DNA from 2 places in the Halomonas sp. 3A7M genome. Region 1 is predicted to be linked to the other one. Evidence: predicted binding sites of a transcription regulator. Region 1 holds the regulator's gene; the other holds the start of a gene.
The links. Region 1 encodes PhoB, which activates phosphate uptake and scavenging genes when phosphate is short. Its sites were predicted from a motif close to TGTCATANNNNTGTCANA; they were not measured.

Region 1 (7,737 bases):
CTCGCCATCAGCCACGCTTTGTCGCGGAACACTCTGCGTCGCTTTTAGACAGCGTATGGGGGCGGCGCTCAGTGTTTCAGCACAGTGGGCTATCGCTGTTAGTGCAGGAATACTTTTTATCGACCATGGCAGATGATCTTGCCCTGTCTTCGCGCTAGGCTATCGCCAGCGTTTTCTTTTTGAGAGGTAAGCATGGACCGTTCTCTGTTGAGGCCAACGGGATGGGCTCGGGTGGCTGATTTTTTACATTTAACGCGATTGGATCGCCCGATTGGTACTTGGCTATTGATGTGGCCCACCTTATGGGCATTGTGGATAGCAGCAGAGGGTGTGCCTGGGCGGAATGTTCTGCTGATCTTTATTGCTGGCGTTTATGTGATGCGCGCCGCGGGCTGCGTGGTTAATGATTACGCTGATCGTCATTTCGATGGCCATGTAAAGCGCACTAAACATCGTCCGCTAGCCACTGGTCGTATCAGTGAAACCGAGGCGCAGCTGCTGTTTATCGCGCTGGTAGCCACTGCTTTCATTTTAGTGCTATTGACCAATTGGTTTACGGTGCTGTTGTCGATAGGGGGTGTTGTATTAGCGTTCATTTACCCGTTTATGAAGCGCTACACCCATTTACCTCAGGTAGTGTTGGGGGCTGCGTTCTCTTGGGCGATCCCCATGGCATTCGGTGCGGTATTGGGTCATGTGCCGTTTGAAGCATGGCTATTGTTTAGCGCGAACGTGCTGTGGACCGTTGCCTACGATACCCAATACGCCATGGTCGATCGCGACGATGACCTGAAAATTGGCATCAAATCTACCGCGGTGCTGTTTGGTAGCGCTGATCGTCTGATCATTGGTGTACTGCAAGTGGCGGCACTTGGACTACTTGCCTGGGTAGGATGGCGTGTTGGTTTAGGTGGCTTTTTCTGGCTTGGGCTAGCCGCTATGGCCGCTACGTTTGTCCACCAACAACGCTTAATCGCTGGCCGTGAGCGCGACCGCTGCTTCCAAGCATTTCTTAATAATCATTGGTCTGGCTTGTTAATTTTTGCAGGTATTGCACTAAGTTGGTGGCCAATAACTGGCTAAATATCCTCTATGTCATAAAATTGTCATCGAGTCATGGTGTTATCGTCACTGACATGTCTTTGAACTGTTTTTTAAACTATTTTTTTAATTAGTTTTCATTGAACACCGTGAGGCCCTGGAATGACCGCCAAGACCGTTTTGATTGTCGATGATGAGGCGCCTATTCGCGAGATGATCGCAGTGGCGCTGGAAATGGCTGACTATCGCGTTCTTGAAGCGGATAACGCCCAGGATGCCCACGCGATGATGGTTGACCACCAGCCAGATCTGCTTTTGCTGGATTGGATGATGCCGGGCACCAGTGGTATTGAGCTTGCAAGGCGCTTAAAGCGTGAAGAAGCCACCGCCGAGGTGCCTATCATTATGCTGACCGCTAAAGGCGAAGAAGATAACAAGATTCAAGGGCTTGAGGCTGGGGCGGATGACTATATCACCAAGCCTTTCTCTCCCCGCGAACTGGTGGCGCGCTTAAAAGCAGTATTGCGACGTACTACCCCCCGAGGTGTCGAAGATCCTATTGAAATTAATGGCTTGCTATTAGACCCAGTGAGCCACCGTGTGAGTGCTTACGGTAAGGCGTTAGAAATGGGGCCGACGGAGTACCGTCTGCTGCAGTTTTTCATGACGCACCAAGAGCGCGCCTATACACGTAGCCAACTGCTCGATCAAGTGTGGGGCGGTAACGTATACGTTGAAGAGCGGACGGTAGATGTTCACATCCGACGTCTACGTAAGGCCTTAGGAGAAGCTCACCAGAGTCTCATTCAAACGGTGAGAGGCACTGGGTACCGTTTTTCCGCGCGGGTGTAACGGTGCGCCTGTGGAGCCGAGAACTATGGCGAATTGCGTGGCTGGCCGCTTTGGGCGCTTGTCTGGGGTGGTTGCTGGGTATGCCAGGTCTTGGAGTTGCTGCGGGGCTTGCCGTTTGTCTGGTGTATCAACTGCGCCAATTGCGAGCGCTCTTTAAGTGGTTAACGCTTCATCCTCATGATGAACCCCCTGCTGCGAGCGGCATGTGGGGCGAGCTTTTTGATCGCTTGTATCGCTACCAAAAGAGCCAACGGATTACTCAGAATCGCTTACGTGCCACCCTTGCACGTATTCAGGAATCATCCGAAGCGATGCGTGACAGTGTCGTTATGCTAGATCGACATGGCGACCTGGAGTGGTGGAACAGTGCCGCGACAGAAATGCTGGGCTTGCAAACAGCCCACGACCGTGGCCAGCACATTACCAACCTGCTTCGTGACCCGCGATTTATCAGCTACTTTAATGCACGTAAATACGGTGAGCCGCTGACCTTAACGTCGCCCATCGATGAACGGCATATCCTTCAATATCAAATTACTCTCTATGGTGATGATGAGCGCTTGGTAATGGCGCGAGATATTACCCGCTTGCATCGTTTAGAGCAGATGCGTCGTGACTTTGTCGCCAATGTTTCCCATGAACTACGCACACCGCTAACGGTATTGATGGGTTATTTAGAAACCTACAGCGACTTAAAAGAGCAACTTCCACCACGTTTGGGCCGAGGTATTGCTCAGATGGAAGAGCAGACGAAGCGTATGCAAAACTTAGTCAATGATCTGCTACTGCTCTCTCGGTTAGAAATTGATCAAGGTGGCGAGGATCATCATGCGTTGGCGTTAGGGCCAATGCTCGACGCCATTCGCCGCGATGCGCTAGCGCTCTCTAATCAACAGCACAGTGTTCAAGTCGCGCTTGAGAGCGATGCCCGTCTGATCGGCAGCGAGCAGGAACTGCATAGCGCTATTTCAAACCTAGTGTTTAACGCTGTGCGGTATACGCCAGAGGGTAGTCAGATAACACTTCGCTGGAAAACCATGCCCAATGGCAGTGCTTGTATTGAAGTTGACGACGATGGTGAGGGAATTGACCCTGTGCATATTCCACGCTTAACCGAGCGTTTCTATCGCGTTGATAAAGGGCGTAGTACCGCAACGGGTGGTACCGGGCTTGGTCTAGCGATTGTAAAGCATGTGTTGCTAAGACATGACGCATTGTTACAAATTGAATCTCGCCCTGGCGAAGGAGCCCTCTTTCGCTGTGTTTTTCCGTCTTCACGTGTTGTCAAAAGCGAGTCCGCCTCGCGCAATTCTGTTTAAGTACAAGTGATGTATAGGTGTGTCATGCTTGTCATACAAGTATGGTCACATAATACTCATGTGCCATTTCTAACCACTTTCCCTGCTTGATCTGCAAACGCTTTAAGCGCCCTTTCTATTATTTTTTATTGACTAAGTGTTTGTTTTGTTTGATTTTTTATATAATTTTTGATTTTTTGGCACATCGTCTGCAAGTGTCTTGGTACTTGGTAAGAGAGAAAACCATAGGATTTGGTAAGCCGAAAGGCCGTCTTTCTTACTATTTAAGCAGTACCTGAACAGCGATCTAGGAGACGGAACATGATGTCCAAGGAACTACTCAAGAAAGCTGGTATTTTAAGTGTAGCGTTCGGTTTAGTGGCTAGCCCTGCAGCATTCGCTCAAGAGCCAGCAGACCCCGCGAACAATATTTCCCCTGACGAGCAGCCTGTTGAGACTCAATCCGAAAGTACAACAGATTCAAGTGATTATGATAGCCAAGAGCTGACTCATGACGAAGGCGATAACGCCAGCGACATGGAACCTAGTTCAACTAGCCAGGACGATTCAGAGTCTGGCTATGACAGCACAGATGAGTTGCCTGAAGAAAATAGCGGAATGTAACATTAACTTTGGTTACTTATCTTTTCAAAAGGTACTATAACTCTTACGCTTACGGATGAGCTATTCAGAGGCATGGATGTCAAATTGCATGGATGCTCCTAGATTCAAGGATTGAATCTTTCGACGGTCAACACGCTAGTTAGGGTTAATTCCAAGGCTGGAGCCCCTCAAACGGATAGGAAGCTAGTGTTACGTATCGCGATACTAAGAGTGCTCAAGACCCCACTTCGGTGGGGTCTAATTTTTTGTGTATAGTATAATCATTGTTACGTTGCCCACTGTTTCTTGGTGTTAAAAATGCAATTATTCAGATGACACGTTTTGCGATTGGCAAAAGAAGGTACCTTGTATCATTGCATTGTCGGTTGCTCCATATAGCAAGGAGTTTTTATTTATGTTGTTGAAATCATTTGTTAAAAGCACTGTGGTTGTAGGCTTATCGTTGGGGCTTATCGTTGGGGCTTATCGCAAGTCCATTAGCGTTTGCACACTCTTCCATTGAGCTGAATCAAGGACGTGCTGAGAACCAAGAAATTATTCAACCTCAATCTCGTAACACATCGGGCCCTGCAACCTATTCAGCTAAAGATTTGATCAATGATAATGAGAATACTCTGATATATGCTCCTTCAAGCCGTGCCAGTGACGCTGATGATGACTCTAAAGAGCGAGCAGGTTATCGCGCTGAAGAACTCAACCGTGAAGAAGGTAGCAGTACACGCTGGTAAAGAGGGCGATGGTTAAACGTGTGTGACAAATAAGTTTTATAGCAAAAACCCCGCTTCGGCGGGGTTTTTGTGGTTAAGACGGTGATCGATTGATCCTGTTAATGCTGGTGATGGCGGTCAGCGGCGGTGCTTCCTTCTTGGGCGCTTTGAACCCAAACTTCTATTTCAATAGCGTCTTGCTGGGCAAATTCGAGCGTGATGGGAAACCGGTCACCTTCTGCCAATGGCTGATGTAATCCCATTAGCATTAAGTGATAGCCGCCACCTGGGCGCATTGTTAGCGTTTCATCTTTAGCGATTTCGATAGCACTGACGTGGCGCATTTTCATCATATCGCCTTCCATCTGCATATCATGTAGCTCAACACTTTCGCTCACAGGTGTCTGCGCGCTGACCAGTGTGACGGACTCTGTATGAGCCGTAATATCCAGATAAGCGGCACCATTTGCCACACCGGGGGGAGTTGGCGTGGCAAAAGGATGAGCGATCCTTAACTGGTCGGTTTGAACGTCGTGAGCCGACGCGAAAGAGATTGAGCCAGTGAGGAGAGCCGTCAACCAGAGTGCGCGGGTCAGCATGGTCGTATTCCTTGTAGGGGCCTTATCTTCTTAACAAGGCTTATGCTTAATCTTGAGAATAATAGTGAAGCCAAACAACCTTAAGGTAACAAATAGGTTGTGTCAGCGTTATAGCGATTAAGCCATCAGCGATGAGGCGTAATGTCGCGCGTGCCGCGGTAGTGGTCGTCCCACATTAAGACGGCACCTGCCACCGCGCCGGGAATTAAGAACAGGTTGGCGAGAGGAATCCAGGTCACTAACATGATCAACCCGCCGTAGGTGAGGCTTGGCCACCACCGTTGCGATAATCGTGTACGCATATCGCGAAACGTAACCTTATTGTTATCCATAGGATAATCTAAATAAGTGATTGCCATGATCCACGCGGAAAAAAGGATCCACAAAATAGGCGCTATCAGGTTCAGGCCAGGTATCCAGCTAATGATAAACAGTATCACCATGCGTGGCAGAATATAACCGAGTTTGACTAGCTCACGACCCAAGGCATCGACGGCGGTTTTAGCGAGTCCGCGGTCATCCAGGGGTTCACGTCCTGTTGCTTGGCGCTCTACCTTCGCGGCTAAAAAACCATAGAAAGGTGCGGCGATTAAGTGGGTGACCAGGGTGAAGGTAAAAAAGATCACCAGCAGTAGGCTGATAAAGAACAGTGGCCAGATTAGCCATGAGAGCCACTCAAGCCAGCTTGGCACCATTGTCATCGCACTGTCTAGCCAGCCAGAAAAGCGGCTGACCACGAAACTGAGCATGCTGGCATAAACGATTATATTGACCACGATAGGTAGGAAAATATAGCGCCGCAGACCTTTCTGGTAGACCAAGCGAGTGCCTCGACTCAGCGCTGTCATCGCATCCAACATGTTTGCTCCTTAGAAAAAACGCCCAGAGGGGATATCTGGGCGTATTGCAGGAGGAATCGCGTGCTAGGTCAAGATTTTTTAAGTACCTGCGGGTCGATCGTGTCGGGATCGCTATGGCGAATATCTAACCCTTTGACCAAGTAGACAACGTACTCCGCCAGGTTGTTGGCATGATCACCCACGCGTTCTAAGGCACGTAGCACCCACATAATGCTAAGTACGGAGCTAATCGAACGTGAGTCTTCCATCATAAAGGTCATCAGCGAACGCATGGCGCTACCATACTCATCGTCAACGAACTCATCTTCGCGCACAACTTGCATTGCAAGATCAGTATCAAAACGCGCAAAAGCGGTAAGTGAATCGCGAAGCATTTTACGCACGTGCTCGCTGATATGGCGTACTTCGACTAAACCACGAATACTGCCGCTACTTTCGCTCAACAGTAGTGCATTTCGAGCAATTTTGCTGGCTTCATCGCCGATACGCTCAAGGTCAGAAGTTGCGCGAATAACCGCCAGCACTAAGCGCAAATCGGAAGCTGCGGGCTGACGACGCGCTAATACCCGCGTACATTCATCGTCAATTTGCAGCTGCAGGTCGTTCACTTGGCGGTCATTGTCGCGCACTTTCTCAGCAAGACGGCTATCACCTTCCAGTAGCGCAAAAACAGCATCTTGCACTTGTTTTTCCACCAGACCGCCCATGGCCATCAGGTGGGTTTTTAGCTCCTCCAGCTCTTGGTTGAACTGGCGAGAGATATGTTGGCTGTGGCTATCGCTCGTAATATCCATTGAGCACTCCTGACGTGATGTCTTTGGGGCCTAGGTGATGCGGCCGGTGATGTAGTTTTCGGTGCGTTGTAAACGCGGGTTGGTGAACACTTGATCCGTTGGCCCGTACTCAACGAGTTCACCGTGCTGCAAAAAAGCCGTGTAGTCAGAAACCCGCGCGGCTTGCTGCATATTGTGGGTAACCAGCACTAGCGTTAGCTGTGATTTAAGGTTACGAATCAGCTCTTCAATTTTCAGCGTTGAGATCGGGTCTAAGGCTGACGCTGGTTCATCAAGTAGCAGTACATCCGGCTGTACGGCAAGCGTACGAGCAATGACCAAGCGCTGCTGCTGGCCGCCAGATAGCTGCCAGGCCGATCGGTGCAGACGATCTTTAACCTCATCCCACAGTGCTGCCGATGTCAGTGCCCATTCGATAATGTCGTCTCGCTTCCGCTTGGGTAAGCGTTGCTGTAAACGCAGGCCAAAGGCCACGTTTTCATAAATCGACATAGGGAAAGGGTTGGGTGTTTGAAACACCATCCCAACGCGCCGTCGCAACTCGGTAACATTCATGTCCGGGGCATGAATATCCTGACCTTCAAGCTGAATATGGCCACTGTGTGTTACCGATTCATTAAGGTCGTGCAGTCGGTTAATCGCGCGTAGCAGCGTTGACTTTCCACAGCCTGAAGGGCCAATAAAGGCCGTTACACGGTGGCGTGGTAGGTCTAATGTTAGATCGCGCAACGCCATTTTCCCCGCATAAGCGAGGTGAAACTTTGCAATGCTCAAGCAGCGCTGTTCGGCAGAAAAACGCGCCACGGGTGCGAGAGCCGCATTGTTGGACGATAAAGACGCTAACATTCGTTTCCTCGCTGACGCCTCAGATAATGACGCAGAAATATGGCAGTTAGATTAAGCACGAGTACGATTAATACCAGCAGCAGCGCAGTGGCGAAAACCAGCGGAATGGCGGCCTG
Region 2 (7,737 bases), on a different contig from region 1:
CCTTTTACCAGCACATTACGGTTATGGGTATAACGTGTGCAGCGCCCCATCACGCCGCCCTCTTCCCGGTGCTGGGCAAGCGCCGCTTGAAAGGCCACCACCGTATGCGTGGGCGGAGTAAAGCGCCACTGGCCAGTGCGTTCCATGTAATCCCACTGGGCGTGTAAATCCAGACTCAGCGAGTGGGCTTGCCCCTGACCAGCAGCAAGTAGCGTCTGGCGAATGATCACAAAACCAAAGCCCGGTACGCCTTCGATGCACTTATTGGCTGAGGAAATCAGCACATCAATAGGGGTTGTTGTCAGACTGATCGGTACGCCTCCAAACGAGCTCATGGCGTCAACGATCAGCGTTTTTCCGTGGGCGCGTACCACCTCAGCGATGGCTTCCAGCGGGTTCAAAATGCCGGAGCTGGTTTCGCAGTGAACTAGAAACACTGCTGTAATGTCAGCATCTTGCTGTAGCAGTGCCGCCACTTCGTCGGGTTGCGGTGGTAGGTAGTCACCTTTGTCCAGCGTCACATAACGGCGGCCCATCATATCGAGCAGTTGAGCAGCCCGCTTGCCGTAAGCGCCGTTCATTAATACCAACACCTTGCCGTTGGGGTTGATTGCGCAGGCCAGCGCACTTTCAACGGCGAACGTGCCGCTGCCTTGCATCGGCACGCAGGCATAGACGTCGCTTGTCGCCTCGGCCATGGCAAGCAGTTGCGCACGCACATCGGCAGTCACACGGTTAAAGTCATCATCCCAGGAGCCCCAGTCACGCAACATGGCTGCTTTGGTCGCCTGGGAGGTGGTTAGTGGCCCTGGGGTTAAGAGGTAAGGCGCTTGTGAATGACTCATCATTTTGGTCTATACCAGATTATAAGCACATATTAGCCGCTGTCGTAGTGGGCTGTTTAGCCCGCCTGACGCCAACGCTGAGCGTTGTTTAAGAGAACGTGGGTAAGCGCAGTGTGGAGCAGTTTAACCACCAGCGAGGTAAGGAAAATCAGCACAGCCATGGCCGCGGCGCTAGCAAAATAGCCCGCTTCGTCCAGATGCAGTACCGCCACTGAAGCAAGCCGCGTATCGCTGTTATAGAGGAACACTACCGCAGACACTGTCGTCATCGCATTGACGAACAGGTAGACAGAAATATCCAGCACGGCAGGCAGCGATACCGGCAATGTCACGCGGCTAAACGTGGTCCAGAACGGTACTTTTAACGAGGCTCCCACGGCTTCAAACTCCGGATCGAGCTGTTTCAGCGCGGTGACAGAGGTGAGGTGACACACCGTATAGAAGTGCACTAGCGTGTTGAGCACCAGAATCGCCATGGTGCTGTACAGCCAGTTAAGGGGATTCCCTGCCTGGTTGAAAAAGAAGATATAAGCCAGGCCCAGCACCATACCCGGCACCGCCATGGGTAGCATGGCCATAAAATGCAGGCCCTGGCGCAGCGGGCGATAGCCTTCGCTCTTTTCAATCAGCCACGCATTAAAGAAAATCACCAGTGTACCCACTAACGCGACGCTAAAGGCCAGTTTGAGGGAGTTAAACCACGCCCCCCAGCCACCGCCGGCTAAGCCTTGAAAGGTGTAATGCTGCAGCGTAAACGACAGGTTATAGGGCCAAAACTGTATGAGCGACGCATACACCGCGGTACCAATGACCAGCAGAATAATGCCCGCGACCGAATAACACAGCAGCGCAAACGTCCAGTCTCGCAGCGGGCTAGGCGTTGGCTGCCACGGTACTGCCCGAGCCGAAAGCTGAGCCACTTGGCGTTTCTGTATCCAGCGGTCGACGATGAACGATAGCACTGCTGGCATCAGTAGAATAACGCTAACCACCGCGCCCATTTGGAAGTTCTGCTGCCCCACCACTTGGCGATACACATCGGTGGCGAGCACGCTGAATTGGCCGCCAATAATTTTCGGCACACCAAAGTCGGTAATGGCCAGCGTAAAGACAACGAACAGGCATGAAATCAGCCCGTAACGCACCCCGGGCAGCGTAATCGTCAAAAACGTACGCCACTTTGGCGTGCCCAATGCTTCTGCTGCTTCATAGAGGCGTGCATCGCTATTGGTCAGCGCAGTGGTTAGCAGCATTAGCGCATGGGGAAAAATCCAGAAACTCATGCACATCACAATGCCAATCGGCCCATAAATCGAATGACCTGCCAGCACGTCGCTCAAAAACCCCTGGTTACCAAACAGATAAACCAAGCTAATTGCGGGTAGCAACGAAGGGGCCAAAATGGGCAAAATCGCCAACATTCGAAACAGCCGTTTGCCCGGCATGCAGGTACGGGTAATGCCGTAGGCGCATAAAAAGGCGAGCCCTGCGACAACCACCGTCGTAGTGAACGCAACGCGCAATGAATTGGCGATCGAATTGACCAGTGCTGGCGTTTGAAAATACTGCACAAAGTTAGCTAGCCCAATAAAGTCGCCGCTGCGGTCTTGCAGGCTTTTCACCAACATTGCAAATAGCGGAAACAGCAGGCCGAACACTAACAGCGCCACAGCCGCTAGCAGCACGATCAGGCGTATCAATGCTTCCAGCGAAGGCGTTGCTGCAGGCGCTGAAAATATACTCGCCCTCATGACTGGTTGCTCCCTGCCGGATATAAGCGGGCAGCATCGGCAGGCAAATGGACACCCAAGGTTTGCCCTAGCCGTAATCCTAGTGTGGCGCTATCACGGCTGGGAACATCAGCTAGCAACCATTGTTCGGTATTGTTAAGACGCAGCGATACCCGCTGAAACGCACCTAAAAACTCAATGCCCATAACATCACCGCTCAGCCCAGTGGTGCTGGCACTAAGCGCGACTGCTTCGGGGCGAATGGCCAGTTGAGCTGCTTGGCCTTGCGGGTAGGCGTGCGGCAAACAAGGGCAGGAAATAGTGCCTAGCAACGCGTGGTTATTCGCCTGTGCGGTCACCTCTAAAAAGTTCATGGTGCCGATAAATGACGCCACAAAAGCGCTAGCGGGCTGGTGGTAGATCTCGGCAGGCGTACCCACTTGTTCGATCACCCCGTGGTTCATCACTACGATACGATCAGCCATGGTGAGTGCTTCTTCTTGATCGTGGGTCACCATAATGGTGGTCACGCCAAGGCGCGCCTGTAGCGCTTTGATCTGATGTCGCAAATGGCCGCGCACCCTCGCATCCAGCGCTGAGAGCGGTTCATCAAGCAGTAACAGGCCGGGCTCAGTAGCCAGCGCTCGTGCCAACGCAACCCGCTGCTGTTGCCCACCAGAAAGCGCGGCAGGATATTTATGTTCGCTGCCACTAAGATCAACCAGCGCAAGTAACTCCGCCACGCGGGCATCAATCGTCGCTCGATTACTGCGACGGTTGCGTAACCCGTAGGCAACGTTGTCGAACACCGTCAGATTGGGAAACAGCGCATAAGATTGGAACACGATGCCAAAATCCCGCGCCTGCGGGGGCAGCGTGGAAATATCCTTGCCGCGCTGAATTAAGCTACCTGCTGTTTGTTGAGCTAGGCCTGCAATAGTGCGCAACAGGGTTGTTTTGCCACAGCCAGAAGGCCCTAAAAAGCATACAAACTCGCCTTCCTGAATCTGTAGCGCAATGTTGTCCAGCGCGGTAAAGCTACCGAAACGCTTGGTGACACCATCTATGCTTAGGTGCGCAGAGGGTGAGAGGGGTTTCGCCGCCGAGTGGGCCGTCAGCGGCGATGTCAGTGTGGTCTGCATAACATCTCCAAGCCCCGGCCTTGGCCGGGGCAGCTGTTCGTGCTTACTGTTCGGTTTTACCGTCGTAGCGGCGCTGCCACTCTGCCAGCACGCGTTCGCGGTTAACCGCGGCCCACTGGAAGTCGGCATCAATCATGCGATCGGCAATGTCAGTGGGATAGTTTTCAATCGGCTGTGCCACACCGGGATAGGCCACCACGGCGTAGCCTTCGTTATAGAGTTCGTTAGCCTCGCGGGAAACGGCCCAATCCATCAGCGTTTGTGCAGCTTCCTGTTTGGCGGTGCCCGCAACGATGGCGGCAGCTTCCATATCCCAGCCAAGCCCCTCTTCCGGGAAGATCACTTCAATCGGTGCGCCTTGGGATTTTAACCGTGCACCACGGAAGGCAAACGACACACCGACTGCTGCTTCACCGGTGGCCGCCAGGCTGCAAGGAGCAGAGCCGGAGTGGGTGTAACGGGAAATATTGTTATGCAGGCGGTCCATGTAATCCCAGCCCTGCTCTTCGCCCCATAGCTGCATCCAGCTGGCTACATCCAGATAACCGGTACCCGAGGAGTTGGGGTTAGGCATAATCACATGCCCTTCAAACTCAGGCTGGGTCAGGTCTTCCCAGGAGGTCGGCATCGGCACGCCCTGACGCTCGCCTTCAATAGTGTTGTAGCAAATGGCCGCTACCCAGGCGTCCATGCCTACCCACGCAGGGTCTTCACCGTTACGGTAAGCAGCATCAATAAATTTTTGATCAAGGTTTTCAACGCCTGCGGGCGCATAGCGCTCCAGCATGTCCTCTTCTTCAAGCACCAGCAGACTGGTGGCGGCTAAGCCCCAGATGACGTCTGCCTGGGGATTATCTTTTTCCGCCAGCAAGCGCGCAGTAATCACGCCCGTAGAATCTCGCACCCAGTTAATAGTGATATCGGGGTGAGCGGCATTGAAGCGTTCGGCGTATTTTTGCAGGTCATCTGACTCAACGGCGGTGTACACCGTTAGCTCAGTGGCGCTAGCCACCGAAGTGAAGGCAACGGCAGTCGTTGCGAGCAGAGCAGTTGCAATCTGAGTAGGTTGGAACAAACGGCGAAGTTTCGACATGGTAGGCTCCCAGCGTTTTGGTATAGACCAGAAGTTTGCCGTCGCTAGATGACAGTGCGATGACGCTTGTTTGACTGATTTTTTAAGTTGTTATGTATGCGTATGGATGGGATCTTGTGAGGGTCCTCATGAGCGCCTTGTCTCCGTAACCCTGTTACTTCTGACCCGACAGCTCAACACTGATGCATAACGAATCGTGCAACCAGTGCTCTTCGTCATATTCGATAGGACGCTGTTGATCATCAAAAATGGCACGGCAAATGTTTAGCCCGGCCGCGCCTGGGGCAACGAGTAACTCTTCTGCATCTAATGGCGACAGCGCTTCGGACACCATGCGTATCGAGCGATTGGCCAAGTGATGCCCCCACCGCCCTCTTAACAACCCCCAGAGTGATTGTCCGCTGTAGATGTCTAGCAACTCTGGCGCACGCTCTGGCACCACCCAAAGCGACTCCACCAGCACAGCACGATCATCCACATAACGGCGACGGCGAATATGGTGAAACGGCTGGTCATCGGGCAGCCCCAAGGCACGGGCAGCCACCAGATGTGAGCGGGTTTCCAGCTTTAGAACCGCCGTTCGTGGTTGCCGCCCCTGAGCCCCCACATAGTCGTTAAAGCCTGCGTCCCGGGTGGGGTCATACACCAGCCTAGCCGGTGAAATAAACCAGCCACGCCGATTGCTGCGGTGAATGAGCCCTTCCCCCTCCAGTTGCGCTAAGGCTTGGCGCAACGTAACGCGGGTCGTAGAGAAGCGCTCCGCCAACACTCGCTCAGCGGGCAATTTGCCTTCCCACTGCGTGGCATGCTGGGTAATTAAATAACGAAGCTGTTCCGTTAACTGTAAATAGTAGGCATCAGGCATGCGCCGATTTTCCTGATAGATCGTTGGCCGATGAAGCGTCTGTCGACGCTGCCATCCGCCAGTCTAAGCGCTGCCACCCTTCTACACTAGCCACCTCCGCCAGCACGGGATCAGGGTTAACCGCCACTGGGCAGTCGACATACTGCAGCAGCGGGATATCGTTGCGGGAATCTGAGTAGAACGTTGTATGGCTGGGGGCAATTTTTTGCTCGATTAACCACTGCTGAAAACGCACTACTTTCCCCCCACGGTAAGAGAGCACGCCTTTGCTATGGCCGGTGTAGCTTGCCCCGCTTGCCGCTTGTTCGACACTAAGCTCTACCGCCAGCACATGCTCAATCCCTAACATCGTCGCAATCGGCGCGACCAGGTGATGCGATGACGCAGAAATAAGGACGAGGATATCGCCTGACTGACGGTGCGCGTCCAGGCAGCGCCAGGCTTGATCAAAAATACGGGGCTGCAAATGGGTAGCGACAAAGCGCTCAACTTCTTTTTGTACATCGATTACTCGGCGGCCCCGCAATGGCGCCAAGGTCATTGCCAAGTACTCCTCTAGCTTTAACTTACCGGCGTGATAAGCCTGCTGCATCTGTTCGGCACGGGCTATAAAGGTCTCGGCATCACTGATCCACCCCTGCTCAATCATCCATAAATTCCAGCGGTCGCTGCAGTCTCCATCCAGGAGGGTGTCATCAAGATCAAACAGAGCGAGGCGCATGTGGCACTCCTTTTTTCGCGAGTTCGGCGGCGCGTAGGGTATGCCAACGATGATGACAGGACGATGACGCCATTGATGAGAATGGAAATTGCTCGCCCTACCTGCCAATAAAATGGCTTAAGGGGTTAACCACATTGAGGCAAACTCATCGGCGGGTAGCGGACGACCAAACCAGTACCCCTGAGCTTCGCTGCAGCCCATTTGTGCGAGCAAATCGGCCTGGGAAGGGCTTTCAACGCCTTCTGCAAGGGTTTTCATATCAAGCGTGTCAGCCATAGCGATAATGGTTTGCACAATCGCCCGATCATGGTGGTTATCGAGCATGTCACGCACAAACGAAATGTCTATTTTTAACGCGTCCGCAGCAAAGCGCCGTAAATACGAGAGCGATGAGTAGCCTGTACCGAAGTCATCAATAAACAGCGCGTAGCCAGCCTGACGCATAGCCTGAGTAATTGTGACCGCCTGATCGGGATCACGCATAAAATCACTTTCAGTGAGTTCAAGCGCAATGGTGTCTGGAGGTACACAGGCGGTTAGCTTAGCCACATGTGCGGTTAGCTGAGGGTCGGCAAATTGTTGCGCTGAAATATTGATTGAGAGCCTACCTGGCAGTGGCGTATTACCGGCCTGCCAAACACTTAACTGACGTGCCGCTTCTTCTAGCACCCAGTCTCCCAGCATGCGGATCAAGCCACGCTCTTCCGCCAAAGCAATAAACTCGCTAGGGCTTACCCATCCCCACTCAGGGTCAAACCAGCGGCACAGCGCTTCAGCCCCCGTCAATGTTTTGCTCGTAAGACTGAACTGCGGTTGAAAATAAAGCTGTAAGCGCCGCTCAGTAATGGCTTGATGCAGGCGCTCGGTCATCCATTGGCGGCGCTCCAGCGTCTGACGCATCACTTGTGTATAGGGGCATACGCTATTATCACGGCGTTTTGCGTGATGGAGTGCGATACTGGCTGCGTTAAACAGCTCACCGGCCTCCGCTACATCGCTTGGATAGCTAGCAATCCCGATACTGACATCGAGGTTAAAAATACGATGCCCCAGCTGGATAGGGAGTTTGATAAGTTCGCATAACTGAAACACCACTTCTTGAAGGCGAACATCCTCAATGCTGGGCAACAGTACGGTAAATTCATCACTGGAAAGTCGTGCGACAGCGCTTTTAGATAGGCTAGCTTGCCGTAAGCGCTCGGCCACGGTTGCGAGTAACTGATCTCCTACCTCGTGGCCATGTAAATCATTCACCTCTTTAAAGCGCCGGATATCCAGCAGCAGCAGCGAAAGAGAGTCACCCTGACTAGATGCCTCTTTTCCCATACTGGCCAATAGCTC

Region 2: a site for PhoB is predicted at 4,858-4,875, ahead of INT19_RS02055 (putative 2-aminoethylphosphonate ABC transporter substrate-binding protein). Genes of this name have one in related genera too.

What each region holds. Positions count from the first base shown of each region.
Region 1 is NZ_JABUZD010000034.1:20,199-27,935, reverse strand. Features, by position in the region: gene INT19_RS02490 (chorismate--pyruvate lyase family protein) at 1-158, shown strand, start outside; gene ubiA (4-hydroxybenzoate octaprenyltransferase) at 193-1,083, shown strand; gene phoB (phosphate regulon transcriptional regulator PhoB) at 1,204-1,893, shown strand; gene phoR (phosphate regulon sensor histidine kinase PhoR) at 1,896-3,212, shown strand; gene INT19_RS02470 (hypothetical protein) at 3,513-3,815, shown strand; gene INT19_RS02465 (hypothetical protein) at 4,271-4,543, shown strand; gene INT19_RS02460 (copper chaperone PCu(A)C) at 4,642-5,121, opposite strand; gene cysZ (sulfate transporter CysZ) at 5,247-5,981, opposite strand; gene phoU (phosphate signaling complex protein PhoU) at 6,050-6,775, opposite strand; gene pstB (phosphate ABC transporter ATP-binding protein PstB) at 6,806-7,621, opposite strand; gene pstA (phosphate ABC transporter permease PstA) at 7,615-7,737, opposite strand, start outside.
Region 2 is NZ_JABUZD010000030.1:16,740-24,476, reverse strand. Features, by position in the region: gene INT19_RS02070 (2-aminoethylphosphonate--pyruvate transaminase) at 1-848, opposite strand, end outside; gene INT19_RS02065 (putative 2-aminoethylphosphonate ABC transporter permease subunit) at 902-2,596, opposite strand; gene INT19_RS02060 (putative 2-aminoethylphosphonate ABC transporter ATP-binding protein) at 2,593-3,717, opposite strand; gene INT19_RS02055 (putative 2-aminoethylphosphonate ABC transporter substrate-binding protein) at 3,761-4,810, opposite strand; gene INT19_RS02050 (UTRA domain-containing protein) at 4,965-5,675, opposite strand; gene INT19_RS02045 (HAD family hydrolase) at 5,668-6,396, opposite strand; gene INT19_RS02040 (sensor domain-containing phosphodiesterase) at 6,514-7,737, opposite strand, start outside.